Regions from separate parts of the Providencia sp. UF-183 genome, predicted to be linked through region 1. Evidence: predicted binding sites of a transcription regulator. Region 1 holds the regulator's gene; the other holds the start of a gene.
What was found. The regulator CRP, encoded in region 1, controls carbon source genes, mostly activating them, when cyclic AMP is high. The targets are predictions, from matches to a motif close to ATGTGANNNNNNTCACAT.
Positions count from the first base shown of each region.

Region 2: adhE (bifunctional acetaldehyde-CoA/alcohol dehydrogenase) is a predicted target of CRP. The motif match lies at 1,342-1,359, and genes of this name have one in related genera.

Region 1 is NZ_JBSICD010000017.1:83,521-91,474, reverse strand. Features, by position in the region: gene AC4IFT_RS15805 (LysE family translocator) at 1-147, opposite strand, end outside; gene AC4IFT_RS15800 (hydrolase) at 249-1,232, shown strand; gene AC4IFT_RS15795 (YheU family protein) at 1,229-1,438, shown strand; gene AC4IFT_RS15790 (phosphoribulokinase) at 1,497-2,363, shown strand; gene AC4IFT_RS15785 (OsmC family protein) at 2,454-2,855, opposite strand; gene crp (cAMP-activated global transcriptional regulator CRP) at 3,210-3,842, shown strand; gene AC4IFT_RS15775 (hypothetical protein) at 4,030-5,004, shown strand; gene AC4IFT_RS15770 (hypothetical protein) at 5,189-6,550, shown strand; gene AC4IFT_RS15765 (aspartate aminotransferase family protein) at 6,611-7,825, opposite strand.
Region 2 is NZ_JBSICD010000007.1:48,555-56,508, forward strand. Features, by position in the region: gene AC4IFT_RS08430 (YchE family NAAT transporter) at 447-1,091, opposite strand; gene adhE (bifunctional acetaldehyde-CoA/alcohol dehydrogenase) at 1,590-4,298, shown strand; gene AC4IFT_RS08440 (thymidine kinase) at 4,478-5,107, opposite strand; gene hns (histone-like nucleoid-structuring protein H-NS) at 5,637-6,044, shown strand; gene galU (UTP--glucose-1-phosphate uridylyltransferase GalU) at 6,487-7,407, opposite strand; gene rssB (two-component system response regulator RssB) at 7,574-7,954, opposite strand, start outside.

The DNA of each region.
Region 1 (7,954 bases):
ACCTAGCATGATCCCTAGGCATAATGTGATAGTACGGCGAAAACCATAGTTTGCTGCACTTGAAGTCAGCAACATATTGTTAGGGCCGGGTGTGACTGCTGCAATGAATAGAAATGTAAAAAGTGAAAAAATCAGCCCCAGTGTCATTTATACTTTAATCCTCAAACTCAAATTTGTTTACTTGCATCACAAAAAAATAACAGTATGTTATGTGACTCACAAGAGTCCCCATTAAATAAAATAAGGCTATGTCAGAAAACTTTCGTCCGATAAGTTGGGCTAAGAATCCACACCTCCAAACGTTATTGCCAAGAATTTTTCGCAGGACACCGAAAATTAAACCTCTTTGGCAGAGACTTGAATTGCCTGATGGCGATTTTATCGATCTTGCTTGGAGCGAAAAACCTGAGCTCGCTGCACATAAGCCGCGTTTGGTCATTTTTCATGGCTTAGAAGGCAATTTCAAAAGCCCCTATGCTCACGGTATGCTAGAAAGTGCACAAAACCAAGGCTGGTTAGGTGTGATTATGCATTTTCGGGGTTGCAGCGGCGAGCCCAATCGCCAACAGCGTATCTATCACTCAGGTGAAACCAATGATGCTCGTTATTTCTTACGCTGGCTAAAACAAACTTTTGGTGATGCACCAACAGCCGCTGTCGGTTATTCCCTTGGTGGCAATATGTTAGCGTGTTATCTCGCTGAAAGCGGTCAAAATGCCGATGTAGATGCAGGCGTTGTGGTCTCCGCCCCATTAATGTTGGAAGCCTGTTCATTGCGTATGGAAAAAGGGATTTCCCAATTTTATCAACGCTATCTACTCAATGGCTTAAAGCGTAATGCGACTCGTAAACTGGTTCGCTACCCCGGTTCCTTGCCATTAAATTTGTTACAGCTAAAACAACTGAAACGTATTCGTGAATTTGATGATGTTATCACCGCTCGTATTCATGGCTTTGATGATGCAACGGATTATTATCAGAAATGTAGCGCCCTCCCTAAGCTTGCCTATATTACGAAACCAACGTTAATCATTCATGCCAAAGATGATCCTTTTATGGCACCTGAAGTCGTTCCTGATTTATCCCATTTACCTAAAAACGTGGAATATCAAATGACTGAACACGGTGGCCACGTGGGCTTTGTGAGTGGGACATTAAGAAAGCCTCAAATGTGGCTAGAAACCCGGATTCCACAATGGCTAACTCCTTATTTAAATAAGGAAAAAGAATGATTATTCCTTGGCGAGAGCTTGCGCCTGAAACACTGGATAATCTGATTGAAAGCTATGTGTTACGCGAGGGCACCGACTACGGCGCCCAAGAAAAAAGTCTGCAAGATAAAGTGAACGATGTGAAACGGCAGTTAGTTTCTGGCGAAATTGTGCTAGTCTGGTCAGAATTGCATGAATCCGTTAATTTCATGCCTAAAGCCCGCTAACCCGCTTCGTTCGCTGTTTCTGAAATAGTGGCCATAAGCGCAACACAGGGAGTCCGCTATGTCCAAAAAACACCCGATTATTGCCATCACTGGTTCAAGCGGTGCTGGCACGACCTCAACTAGCCAAGCATTCCGTAAAATATTCCATCAATTAAATATCCAATCTGCTACGCTAGAAGGTGACAGCTTTCATCGCTATACGCGTCCTGAAATGGATATGGCAATCCGTAAAGCCAGAGAACAAGGCCGCCATATTAGTTATTTTGGCCCAGAAGCCAATGACTTTGCGCTACTTGAGCAAACACTGGTGGATTACGCCAAAACGGGCTGTGGAAAATCACGAAAATACCTACACACCTACGACGAAGCCGTGCCTTATGGTTTACAACCGGGTACATTCACCCCTTGGGAATCGTTGCCAGAAAAAACGGATGTGCTGTTTTATGAAGGCTTACACGGTGGGATAGTGACACCTGAGCACAATGTTGCGCAACATGTTGATTTACTTGTCGGTGTTGTGCCTATCGTGAACTTAGAGTGGATACAAAAGCTTATCCGTGACACCACTGAGCGCGGGCACTCCCGAGAAGCGGTAATGGATTCAGTGGTACGTTCGATGGGGGATTACATTAACTACATCACGCCGCAATTTTCTCGTACCCACATTAACTTCCAACGCGTACCGACTGTGGATACCTCAAACCCGTTTTCAGCGAAAGCCATTCCTTCACAGGATGAAAGTTTTATTGTTATTCGTTTTCGTGGGCTTGAGCAGATCGATTTTCCCTACCTGCTATCAATGATATCAGGCTCTTTTATCTCTGCGATGAATACTATTGTCGTGCCTGGCGGGAAATTAGGTCTCGCGATGGAATTAATTATGACGCCAATAGTCGAAAAACTCATTAGCCAGAAACATAGCTAAATTGTTTTTTAATTATTAAACAAGATGCTTACCAATAATTAAGATAAGCATCTTTAAATTCAAATATATTAATAATAATTAAATTTATTTTTAATTTTTTATTTCAAAGCTATGGGTCACTTCGACAGTTTTTTCCAACATCAACGCGACCGAACAATATTTTTCAGCCGAAAGTTGAACGGCACGTTCAACGGCTTTATCCGTTAATTCATTCCCTGTTACAATAAAATGCAGATGGATTTTAACGAAATAACGTGGCGCCTCTTCACGGCGCTGAGAGGTTAATTTCACTTCACAGTCGGTAATATCATTACGGCCTTTTTGTAAGATGGATACCACGTCAATTGCGCTACAGCCACCCGCAGCCATTAATACCATCTCCATTGGGCTTGGTGCTTTATCGCCTGCGTTACCGTCCATCATCACTTGGTGGCCTGACGCTGACTCACCTAAAAAAGAGAGTCCTTCTACCCATTTAACTCTTGCTTCCATTTTATTCCCCTTGAAATGAAATCGATTTAAAGGCTACATTGTTCCATAGATATAATGAATGTTATATCAGCTTTATTCTGCTGAAGCGATACAGGGAAGACTTTCTGTATTGGATATGCTACAAACAATACTTAGTTGATAGGATTAAGATCAAAACTCAACGTTGTATTTGATTATATTATAGTGTTGATATCAGTTTGTTTACCCTAACCATGAAAAGCGGTTGATGCAATGTTGCTCTTCCTGTTATTTAGGGTATATAAGACAAATTAATATGCTAAGCTAGTGACTTTAAAGCCAGCCTTTCTGGTACGCTTTCCGGATGGCTGCAATAACATACAGAGGATAACGCTAATGGTTCTCGGCAAGCCACAAACAGACCCTACTCTTGAATGGTTTTTGTCACACTGCCATATTCATAAGTATCCATCCAAGAGCACACTGATCCATCAGGGTGAGAAAGCAGAAACCCTTTACTACATCGTTAAAGGTTCAGTGGCTGTTTTAATCAAAGATGAAGAAGGCAAAGAAATGATCCTCTCCTACCTGAATCAGGGGGATTTCATTGGTGAGCTTGGATTATTTGAAGAAGGGCAAGAACGTACTGCGTGGGTTAGAGCAAAAATCGCCTGCGAAGTTGCTGAAATTTCTTACAAAAAATTCCGTCAATTGATTCAGGTTAACCCTGATATCTTAATGCGCCTCTCTGCGCAAATGGCAAGCCGCCTGCAAACCACGTCAGAAAAAGTGGGCAACCTCGCCTTCTTAGACGTAACTGGCCGTATTGCACAAACGTTACTGAATCTAGCCAAACAACCTGATGCCATGACGCATCCAGACGGGATGCAAATCAAAATCACCCGTCAGGAAATTGGCCAAATCGTTGGTTGTTCCCGTGAAACTGTCGGCCGTATTTTGAAAATGCTGGAAGATCAAAACTTAATCTCTGCGCATGGTAAAACCATTGTTGTTTACGGTACACGATAATTAACCTTTCGCCTCACTCCCTTGGTGGGGCGCACACTTTCAAATAGCGTTGTATCATCGATATAACGCTATTTTCCCAAAATACGATTATTTTATATATCATTTTTTAATGAGTATCGTTTCTTTATATTTTCTCTATTTAGCTCTCTATAAAATAATAATTATAATATTAAGTAGGGTTATATTTATGAAAATTACACTTAGCAATTTGTCAGGTCATTCCGATATTTTTAAAAACATTAGTAATTCCGATGATTTTATAAAGAAAATCTTTACTGTTACTGCTTCATCGAGAAAAGAACCATTATCCACTCAGCGGCAATCTAAACCATCACATGCTTGTAGCCTAGAAAGCATTGACTCAGCTTATGAAAGTGATTCAGAAAGTATAAAGGATACTAAATTATTACACTCTGACGAATTTAAGTATAAAGTTGATCAACTGAAAGGTCGATTATATAAGTTTTATGCATCTACTTTTTATAATGAGCAAGATGCCAATTCGCTAATAAAAGAAAATCAGACAATTTTTGAAAATTTCAATCGCGCTGATGAAGAAATGCATGGATATGCCAATTTTTTATATCGGTACGTTAAAATTCCAGGGGTTAATATCAACACTCCAGAAATAAAGGATGAAATCATAAAAAACTATCATCCACCTAGGCAACTAGAAAATAAAAACGGTACTAAAATCCCCTTAATAATTCAAAGAAACACAAAAGAAATTATTAATGTTAATTCCCCATTAGAGCAAGTTAAACAAAAAACAACGCCTTTTTCTCAAAAAAAAATTACATATGTACACTATAGAGTTGCTGACAATATTCAAGAGCATTCTAAATCAACCCCTCTACCTAAAAGCACTTTTGATTTTAAGGGGAATATATTACAAACAAAAACATCAGCATTAAGAACACAATATATCAAGCAACATTACAAACTATCTAACAAATCTACGCCATTAGACCATAAAGAACGAAAACCTCACTTAAATAGGAATGTCACTTCAATTAAAAACTCTGACTTAATAAAAATAAGCAATAGCATTAAAAAAGAAAAAAGACTAATTATGGAAATGAATTCACTTAAAGATAATATCTTTGAAATACAAAAACAAATTCACATTAATGATAATTTATTGAACGAATTAAAAAAATAAATCATTCAATAAAGTGTTTTCTTTTTTCATTTAAAACCATCATTAAGTCAATGATTAATTACATCTTATCAACATAACAATGTCATAAGATAAAACCAACATATTGAATAGGTTAATAATTTCAATATTAAGCATGAATATTTAATTAATAAATTACTTTTTAGTATTAATATAGGATATGACTATGAAAACTAATCCCCAGAACAATACCACAACTAGCTCACTATACAAAGAAATTTCATCAACTGGAGCTACAAGAGAAACACCCACTATTATACAAAAAATTAAAAATATAAAAGTAAATAACCCATTCTCATCTTTTCGTTTTAACAAAAAAGATGTGGAATCAAAGTTTCACATAAACCTAACAGAAAATGAATCACAGGAAAAAGAATTAAATTTATTCCATACATTAAACTCAAACAAAAAAACAATATCCACCCTCGAAAATAAGCTAATAGAAAAATCTTTTAAGATCCCACAATTCATCAAAGATTTAACAAATAAAATAGAAAAATCCATTAATAACTTGTTAGATAAGAATAGTTTTTTTAGTGAAAATCCCGCTACAGATGAAATCATCGAAAAGCAAAATGAAACAATAGGCTACCTTAAACATTACCAAGATTTATTAGACAGAAATGAAAAATTAACAAATAAACAAGAAGAGCTAAAAAACGAAATTGATGATCTGAAATCATCCATAAGATATGAGTCAAAAATAAGAGGAATTTCACACTTAAAAAAAGAAAGTAAATACCTTTCTTCATTAGAAGAAGAAGTATCAAAAGAGATTAACATGGAAGAAAAGAATGAAAAATTGGAAAGTTTAATTAACATGCAAACGACAGTAAAAAATTTACTAACTGGTGAACTAAAAGACATAAAAAATAAAATTCACAATATTACATTGGATAAAAGTGCTCTAGAAAAAAACATTTTAGCTATAAAAAAACCAATAATGAGCGAATTTTTAGTTACTTACGATGAAGACAATACGCCTATATACCATGATGAATCTCACAACTTTGATTTTGATGATGTATTTGAAAAAAAATCGGAAGTAGAAAACACAAAAAACAATGAAAATATTGATAATTTAATATTTGAAAATAATTCATTATATAATCTAATAGATGAGTTAGTTAAAAACAAAATTAATTCAACAAGTATGTTCCATGAATTAAAGCTTAAAAATGATATAAAAGATCATGAAATTAAAGCACTAAGGGAAATACTTGCTAATAAAGAGAAAATGATGACCTCTATTAGTCTCACTTCATTATCTTCTGGTTACAGTTCCGATAATGAGGCTAATAACCTTACACCAGACACTAAGGTTAATGAGAAAAAAACAGCTCAAAAAAAAGAGAAACTAAAAAATAAATACCCTTTAGCCAAGAATAAAAAAGTAAATAAATATTCACATGAACATAAAGTTCAATGCCTAGCTGCTGGAATACCCAGTAATAGCTCAGAAGAGCAATTACAAGCACGGTTAGAGGACCAAGCTAAGATGAAAAAAATGCCATTACCAGCTCAATAGCCGTTATAAAAAACAATTTTTTAATAAGTTGCAGAAATCATTCTGCAACTTATCTTTCACTTATTTCAGCAACTTCCCGATCGCCGTCTCTAATTTCGCCATACCGCTGTTGATTTCTTCTTCAGAAATAATCAGTGAAGGCGTAAAACGCAGTACATTAGTGCCTGCATTTAACATCATTAAGCCTTCTACAGCACTGGCTTGCAAAACATCTTTCGAACGGTTTAATAGTTTGCCATCTAACTCCGCGCCGATTAATAACCCCATTCCTCTGATCTCGGAGAAAATGCCATATTTATCGTTCAGCTTATTTAAATGAGCAACGAATAGCTCGCGACGTTTTTCGACACCTTTTAACACTTCTTCAGTATTAATAATATCAAATGCCGCATTACCTACCGCGCAAGCTAATGGGTTACCACCATAAGTCGTCCCATGAGAACCGACTTCCATGGTTTTCGCGATTTCTTCTGTGGTGATCATTGCACTAATTGGAAAACCACCGCCCAATGCTTTTGCCGTAGTTAAAATATCGGGTGTCACATCATAGTGCATATATGAAAATAGTTTACCTGTACGCCCCATTCCACTTTGCACTTCATCGAAAATTAATAAGGCGTTATTTTCATCACACAGTTTACGAACACCTTGCAGAAATTCTGACGTAGCCGCAGTGACACCGCCCTCACCTTGTACAGGCTCTAAAACAACCGCACAGGTATTCTCATCTATCACTGCTTTAACCGCATCAAGGTCGTTAAAAGGCACATGGATAATGTCCGCAGGCTTTGGCCCGAAGCCATCTGCATATTTAGCTTGTCCACCGACCGAAACGGTAAATAATGTGCGCCCGTGAAACCCCTGCTTGAAGGCAATAATTTTGGTTTTATAAGGGCTGTATTTTGTGATGGCATAACGACGTGCTAGTTTAAAAGCCGCTTCATTGGCTTCGGAACCTGAGTTCACAAAAAACGCGCGATCGGCAAATGTTGCTTGGGTCATTTTTTGCGCGAGTTTAAGCGCTTGTTCATTGGTAAAGATATTACTGACGTGCCAAAGCTTCTCACTCTGTTCACGAACGGCCGCGACCAAACTTGGGTGGCAATGACCCAAGGCTAAAACCGCAATTCCGCCTGCAAAATCAATGTATTCTTTGCCTTGCTGATCCCAAACACGGCTTCCTTCGCCCTTGACTGGAATAAATTCTGCTGGCGAAAATATAGGCAACATGACTTGGTCAAAAGTCTGCCGATTTACTGATTGTTGTTCTGTCATACCCCTCACCTGCTCTAACTTGATGCTTAAGTGAAAATATAAGCATCAAATATGAATAAAAAATCACAAAAGAGCAATAGGTAAGGGTGAAATATGCATAATTAATTTATTATGAACAATATTACCAAA
Region 2 (7,954 bases), on a different contig from region 1:
CCACACATAGCCAAATTTATCCTTTAGATACAAATAATCAAAACAACTAATTAACATTTGTTAGTTAAAAATTTTATATCAATCTTAAAATAACCTTGCACAGATAACATAAAACCCTTTAAATTCAATAAAATACATTACTCTTCGTTGTGTGGCGCAGTACATTCCCCCTTCACTCTTCCAAACATATCATTAACAAACACCAATTAGAATAGTGAATAAATTTACGCAGCTCACAATTCCTTACTTTTTATCCCTGATTTAGCAAAAAATGCGACATTAAATTACAGATAAGACTGTTTCTATTGCTGATTGTTTATGACAAAAAAAGTGGATTTACGACATATCCTGCTGTTGGATACTTTGAGGCTGTATTGGGAAGGTGGTAATTATCTCAATGCCGCTACTTGCAAAAATGCATAACAGCGGCATTGGAAAGAAATGGCTTAGAGTAAACCTGGGAAAAGTGCTTTGACACCAATGACGATAAATTCGATGCCAAGGGACATCAGTAATAACCCCATGATCCTCGTGACAACGTTGATCCCTGTTTGCCCTAAATAGCGGACTAATAATGAGGCGGAGCGAAACAATAACCAGCAACAAAAAGCAAAGAAAATACTGGTGAGGGCTAAACCTAAAAAATTCTGCCAACCGTGCCATCTTGAAGACCAGACAATACAAGAACTTATTGCCCCCGGCCCTGCCATTAGCGGCAATGCTAAAGGCACAACACCTATGCTGTCACGAACAGCTGTTTCTGTTTTTTCCTGTTTATTCTGTTTATCTTCACCAATTTTTCCGCTTATCATTGACATTGCAATGGTAACAATCAATATCCCCCCAGCAATACGGAACGAATCAATTGAGATCCCAAATAACTGTAGGATTGAGTCACCAATCAATAATGAAGTACATAAAATAATAGCAACTGAAGTATTCGCAATGGTGTTGGTTTTATTTCTCCCAGCATTACTCTGGTAATTAGTCATACTGATAAACACGGGTAAAATACCCACAGGGTTTACCAGCGCAAATAGACCGATGAAAAACTTAATGTAGCCCGATAGATCAAGTAATGCAGCACTCACTCATTCAATTCCTTAAATAACTCTGGTTAGAGATGTATTGATATCTTTTTTAATTTTATCACTGATGTAACAAATTTCCTTGAGCAAAGCACTATTTTCTGTAGATGTCTCTTTTTACCCCATTTTTTGTTAGCTTTATTATCAATCTCGATGCATTTAGCTTACTTATGTGAAAGTTAATTAATACACCAACAACACTATTTCAAACAGTACAAAAACAACCATGCTGAAAGGTGTCAGCTTGCTATTTTCGTGATTTAGATCACTTTATTTAATTTCTGTTTTGTTAATCTATCCTTAACTGATAGACCGAGTTATTGATAAGCTATTCATCAATAATTCACGTTTTAACAAGGTTTTTAAGCCAATAGGCGATGATGAGCTACGTTATTATTAATATTATCTATACTTTCTTTTTTAGGCAGTCTTTTTTAACCCTGTTTATAGATACATTGCTCATTGGCTTAAAAAGTTTAACATTTATCAGGAGTAATCTATATGTCCGTAACTAACGTTACCGAACTCAATGAACTCGTTGCTCGTGTCAAAAAAGCTCAACGCGAATTCGCTAGTTTTTCGCAAGAAAAAGTAGATGAAATCTTCCGCGCTGCTGCCCTTGCTGCTGCTGATGCACGTATCCCTCTTGCAAAACTCGCTGTAGAAGAGTCTGGTATGGGTATTATTGAAGATAAAGTGATCAAAAACCACTTTGCTTCCGAATATATCTATAATGCATATAAAGACGAAAAGACCTGCGGTGTTCTATCTGAAGACCCAACATTTGGTACAATTACGATTGCAGAACCTATTGGGATTATCTGCGGTATCGTACCAACAACAAACCCAACATCAACAGCTATTTTTAAATCGCTGATTAGCTTAAAAACACGTAATGCCATTATTTTCTCTCCGCACCCACGTGCGAAAGTGGCAACTAACCGTGCAGCGGAAATTGTTCTTAATGCCGCTATTGCAGCAGGCGCACCAAAAGATATTATTGGCTGGATTGATTCCCCATCCGTTGAATTATCCAATGCATTAATGCACCACCCTGATATTAACCTGATCTTAGCGACAGGTGGCCCAGGTATGGTAAAAGCAGCTTACAGCTCAGGTAAACCAGCCATTGGTGTGGGTGCGGGTAATACCCCAGTTGTTATCGATGAAACCGCCGATATTAAACGCGCAGTGGCTTCTATTTTAATGTCCAAAACCTTCGATAACGGCGTTATCTGTGCATCTGAGCAGTCTGTTGTTGTTGTCGATGAAATTTATAACCAAGTACGTGAACGTTTTGCAAACCATGGCGGTTATTTACTGCAAGGTAAAGAACTCAAAGCCGTTCAAGATATTATTTTAAAAAATGGTAACTTAAATGCCGCTATCGTGGGGCAACCTGCGCATAAAATTGCGGAAATGGCAGGTATTACGGTACCAATGAATACCAAGATTTTAATTGGTGAAGTAAAACTGATTGATGAGTCTGAACCTTTTGCCCATGAAAAACTGTCGCCACTGTTAGCGATGTACCGCGGCAAAAACTTTGAAGATGCGGTAGCAAAAGCGGAGCAATTGGTTGAAATGGGCGGTATTGGCCACACCTCTTGCTTATATACAGACCAAGATAATGAACATGTACGTGTAAATTATTTCGGTCAAAAAATGAAAACAGCACGTATCCTGATCAACACCCCTGCTTCACAAGGTGGGATTGGTGACTTGTATAACTTTAAATTAGCCCCTTCTCTCACGCTCGGCTGCGGTTCTTGGGGTGGTAACTCCATCTCCGAAAACGTTGGTCCTAAACATTTGATTAATACCAAAACTGTAGCGAAGAGAGCTGAAAATATGTTGTGGCATAAACTTCCAAATTCAATCTACTTCCGCCGTGGCTGTTTACCGATTGCCCTTGAAGAGATTGCGACTGATGGTGCAAAACGTGCATTTATCGTCACCGATGGCTACTTATTTAATAATGGCTATGTGGATGAAGTTGTTAATGTTCTCAAAAAACACCATATTGAAACTGATGTTTTCTTTGAAGTTGAAGCCGACCCAACGTTAACAGTTGTTCGCAAAGGTGCGGCACAAATGCAAGCTTTCCAACCTGATGTCATTATCGCATTAGGTGGCGGTTCCCCAATGGATGCGGCGAAAATCATGTGGGTTATGTACGAGCACCCTGAAACGCATTTTGAAGAACTGGCATTACGCTTTATGGATATCCGTAAACGTATTCACCGTTTCCCTAAAATGGGCGTGAAAGCAAAATTAGTGGCTATCACAACCACATCAGGTACAGGTTCTGAAGTCACACCATTTGCAGTTGTGACCGATGATAAAACAGGGCAAAAATACCCATTAGCCGACTATGCATTAACGCCAAATATGGCAATTGTCGATGCTAACCTTGTCATGAACATGCCAAAATCATTAACTGCTTTTGGTGGTTTAGATGCGGTCACCCACGCATTAGAAGCTTATGTTTCCGTATTGGCCAATGAGTTTACCGATGGTCAAGCATTGAAAGCACTAAGCTTATTAAAAGATTATCTGCCAGCGAGTTATCATGAAGGTGCCAAAAACCCAGTAGCACGGGAACGTGTACACAATGGTGCAACCTTAGCGGGTATTGCCTTTGCTAACGCTTTCTTGGGTGTATGTCACTCAATGGCACACAAACTTGGCTCTGAGTTCCATATTCCTCATGGTCTGGCAAATGCGCTATTAATCTGTAACGTTATCCGTTTCAATGCGAACGATAACCCAACCAAACAAACTGCATTCAGCCAATACGACCGTCCTCATGCGCGTCGTCAATATGCTGAGATTGCAGATCATCTCGGTCTAACAAATCCAGATGACCGTACAGGTGTTAAAATTGAGAAGTTATTAGCGTGGTTAGATGAAATTAAAGCTGACTTAGGTATTCCTAAATCCATCCGTGAAACAGGTGTTGCGGAAGCTGATTTCTTAGCGCGTGTAGATAAGCTGTCTGAAGATGCTTTCGATGACCAATGTACCGGGGCAAACCCACGTTATCCATTAATCTCTGAAATTAAACAGTTATTACTGGATTCCTATTATGGTCGTGATTTTGTGGAGCACGCAGGTGCACCATCTGTTGAACTGAAAACAGAAAAGAAAGCTGTTGAGAAAAAAGCAGCCCCTAAAAAAGTTGCTGAAAAAAAACCATCTAAAAAATAATTCTTAGTGGTAATTAAATAATAAAGGCACCGCAAATGCGGTGCCTTTATTGTTTCTGTCGATAATATAATGGTATTAAAATACAATCATATATTAGATGAACTAAAGCACTTAGCCACTCATTCAAACACATCAAACTCTTCGGACTATATCGTTTATCTTACTGACTATTTTTAAACTTAATTAAAATCGATACCCTTTTTAGGAATAGTGCCTAAGTCCATTAATTTTGCTTGTTCTATCGCATCGGCATAATGCTTACGACATACAGAGATATACTTCTCATTACCGCCTATATCAACCTGTGCACCTTCGTAAACAGGAATACCATCACTACCTACACGTAATACTTTATTCGCTTTACGGCCACAGTAACAAACGGTTTTAAGCTCAACAAGCTTATCAGCCCACGCAAGTAAATATTGACTCCCTTCAAATAACTGCCCTGCAAAGTCTGTTCTTAAGCCATAACATAAAACAGGGATATCACTGTTATCAACAATATCGCATAATTGCTCTACTTGTTGTTTAGTTAAAAATTGACACTCATCAATAAGAACACAATGTACTTTTTGTGCGCTATTTTCTTGCTTAATAACCTCTGCCATATTGGTTAATGGTGAGAATAATAAAGCTTCAGCTGATAAACCAATGCGCGAAGATACCTTCCCCTGGGCAAAACGATTATCAATCTCTGCCGTGAATATCAACGTCCGCATTCCTCTTTCGTTATAGTTATACGATGACTGTAACAAAGACGTTGATTTCCCTGCATTCATCGCTGAATAATAAAAATAAAGCTGAGCCATCTGGCAGTTTCCTCAAAAATAATATCCAAAATATTTTACCATAAAACATGTTCTTGGATTAACTATAACCACTCACACTTACTTTACTTATTGAAAGTTTAACTTTTTTTACGTAAACATATCTGTGTTTTATACTTATAATGATTACCTTATATGCAATAAAAGCTAATTTTATATTAACAATAAACAGCCTGACTAAAGCACATTGCAGTAAATTTTCTCATCAAAAAATGAAAATTTAAGTTAATCTCTACCCCAATTATTCTGAGTTAATGTAAAAAAAGACCTTTTACTCGTTTTGAAGAATATTAAGTTTGTTAAGCTTTTCCATATTGCTATTTTTTTCATTAGTTCAGTTATTGATAATAGTGGTATATATATCTACCAAAAGTTTATATTTCTTTAGTAAAAAAATTGCATTCGTTAAAGATTACTTTTAAACTAGGGAAGTAATTTAGCTATTGCAGAATTTAAAATAGCACTCTATTATTACTGTACACATGCCAACAAATAATTTGAGACCAGGAAAATGAGCGAATCATTAAAAGCGTTAAATAACATCCGTACTCTTCGTGCTCAAGCTCGCGAAGTTACTTTAGAATCTTTAGAAGAAATGCTGGAAAAATTAACGGTCGTTGTTGAAGAGCGCCGTGATGAAGAAAGCCAAGCACGTGCTGAATTAGAAGAACGTAACCGTAAGTTAGAAAAAGTTCGTGAAATGATCCTTGAGCAAGGCGTAGATTTAAACGACCTTCTGCAAACAATGGATTCAGGCAAAACAACAAGTACTCGTGCTAAGCGTGCTGCACGCCCTGCTAAATATAAATATGTTGATGAAAACGGCGAAACTAAAACTTGGACAGGCCAAGGCCGTACTCCAGCCGTGATCAAAGTTGCTATTGACGCAGGTAAATCTTTAGACGATTTCTTAATCTAATCGCCTAAAAGCTTATTCTAAACACCCTTTTTAAAAGGGTGTTTTTGTTTGTACCCTTATATATTATTTTATATTAGCCATCTGTTACGAAAGCACACTCGCATATAAAATAGGCTTCTTAATATCATTCTTCTCCCGCCCACGTTTAGACGTGTATTTCTTATCAGCAAACGGCTTGAAAAATTAATAAAAAACTCGAGATAGTAAAGAAATGTAATCTTAATTAGAATTAATCAGGTGTATAGACGTGTGTTTATTAGTCTGGTCTAAACATGTATTTTTAATGCTTAAGTCTCAAAAAACTAAAAAGTGGCTAAAGCCTCATATAGAAAATTTGATATACCTCTGATTACTTAGATAACAAGCTTAAATAATCCTAGTTCCTTGCATAAAAAAGGCTAACAAATTAAGTTAGCCTATAATAAAACCTGACTGTATAACACTATTTAGATGTATTTAAGCTTTCAGCTAAATCTTTCACCCATTTGGTAAAATCGTCACCTAACGTGTCATGTTGCATTCCATATTCCACAAAGGCTTTCATATAACCTAATTTATTACCGCAGTCATGGCTTTTACCACATAAGTGGTAGGCTTCAACAGGTTCATTATTTTCCATCATTAACGCAATTGCATCCGTTAATTGAATTTCATCTCCAGCACCTGGGGCTGTTTTCGCTAATGCATCCCAAATTTTCTCAGATAATACATAACGACCGACAATTGATAAATTAGATGGTGCTTCATCTTGCTTAGGTTTTTCTACCATCCGAATAATTTTTTTACTATCTCCCGGTTGTAATGTTTCCCCATTACAATCGACAATACCATAGTTAGACACATCTTCATGTGGAACAGGCTCAACAAGTATTTGACTCGCACCAGTGTCTTCGTAATGCTCAAGCATTTCACGTAGATTAAACTTGCTTAGGTCTGTACTGTAACGGTCTAAGATAACATCAGGTAAGATCACCGCAAAAGGCTCTTCACCAACTAATGGCTTAGCACATAAAATCGCGTGCCCTAACCCTTTAGCAATGCCTTGGCGAGTCTGCATAATCGTGACGTGGCTTGGGCAAATAGATTGGACTTCATCTAATAATTGGCGCTTAACACGAGCTTCTAAAATAGCCTCTAATTCAAAGCTAGTATCAAAATGATTTTCAATTGAATTTTTAGACGAGTGTGTAACAAGAACAATTTCATTGATACCCGCTGCAATACACTCATTAACAACATACTGAATCAATGGTTTATCAACGATCGGTAACATCTCTTTCGGTATCGCCTTAGTTGCTGGCAACATCCGTGTCCCTAATCCCGCAACAGGGATCACCGCTTTTCGCACCTTACGTTGTGTCATTTTATAGCTCCTGAGAATTTCTACGCAACTTTCCCTCATATTTCAAAAAAGTGAAGGAGGTATTTTTTTATTGCGCAGGAGTATATCAGGAATTGTTAATGAATAAATAGCGATGACTCTTATTGGTATTATTTTACCCGTCATTGCCATTCATTTTAAGACAGCATTAATTTTCAGGATTAAACATAAGTTTTATTTTTTGGCTGTTATTGCGAATTAAACACTGCCAAGCCGTCCCATTTATTTCTAAATGGTTTGGATGGTAGAATTTTAAAGCACCTAATGGAATACTTCTCTCCAGCTTAAAATGAGATTCTTCTGTAGTCACTTCGGCTTCTAAACCTGCACTAGCCAGAATAATGGCTTTATTGTGAGTATTAAAATACCCTAACAACAATGGAAATTGCCCATCAAACCCTGAATCTTCCAGCAAATGATTTATCTGATTAATAATTTTATCTATATTCGGTAATTTTTTGTCTGGATAACTTACTGCATTTTTTAGCAAATCATTGAAGACAACTCGGATTAAAAAAGCGGCCATGAT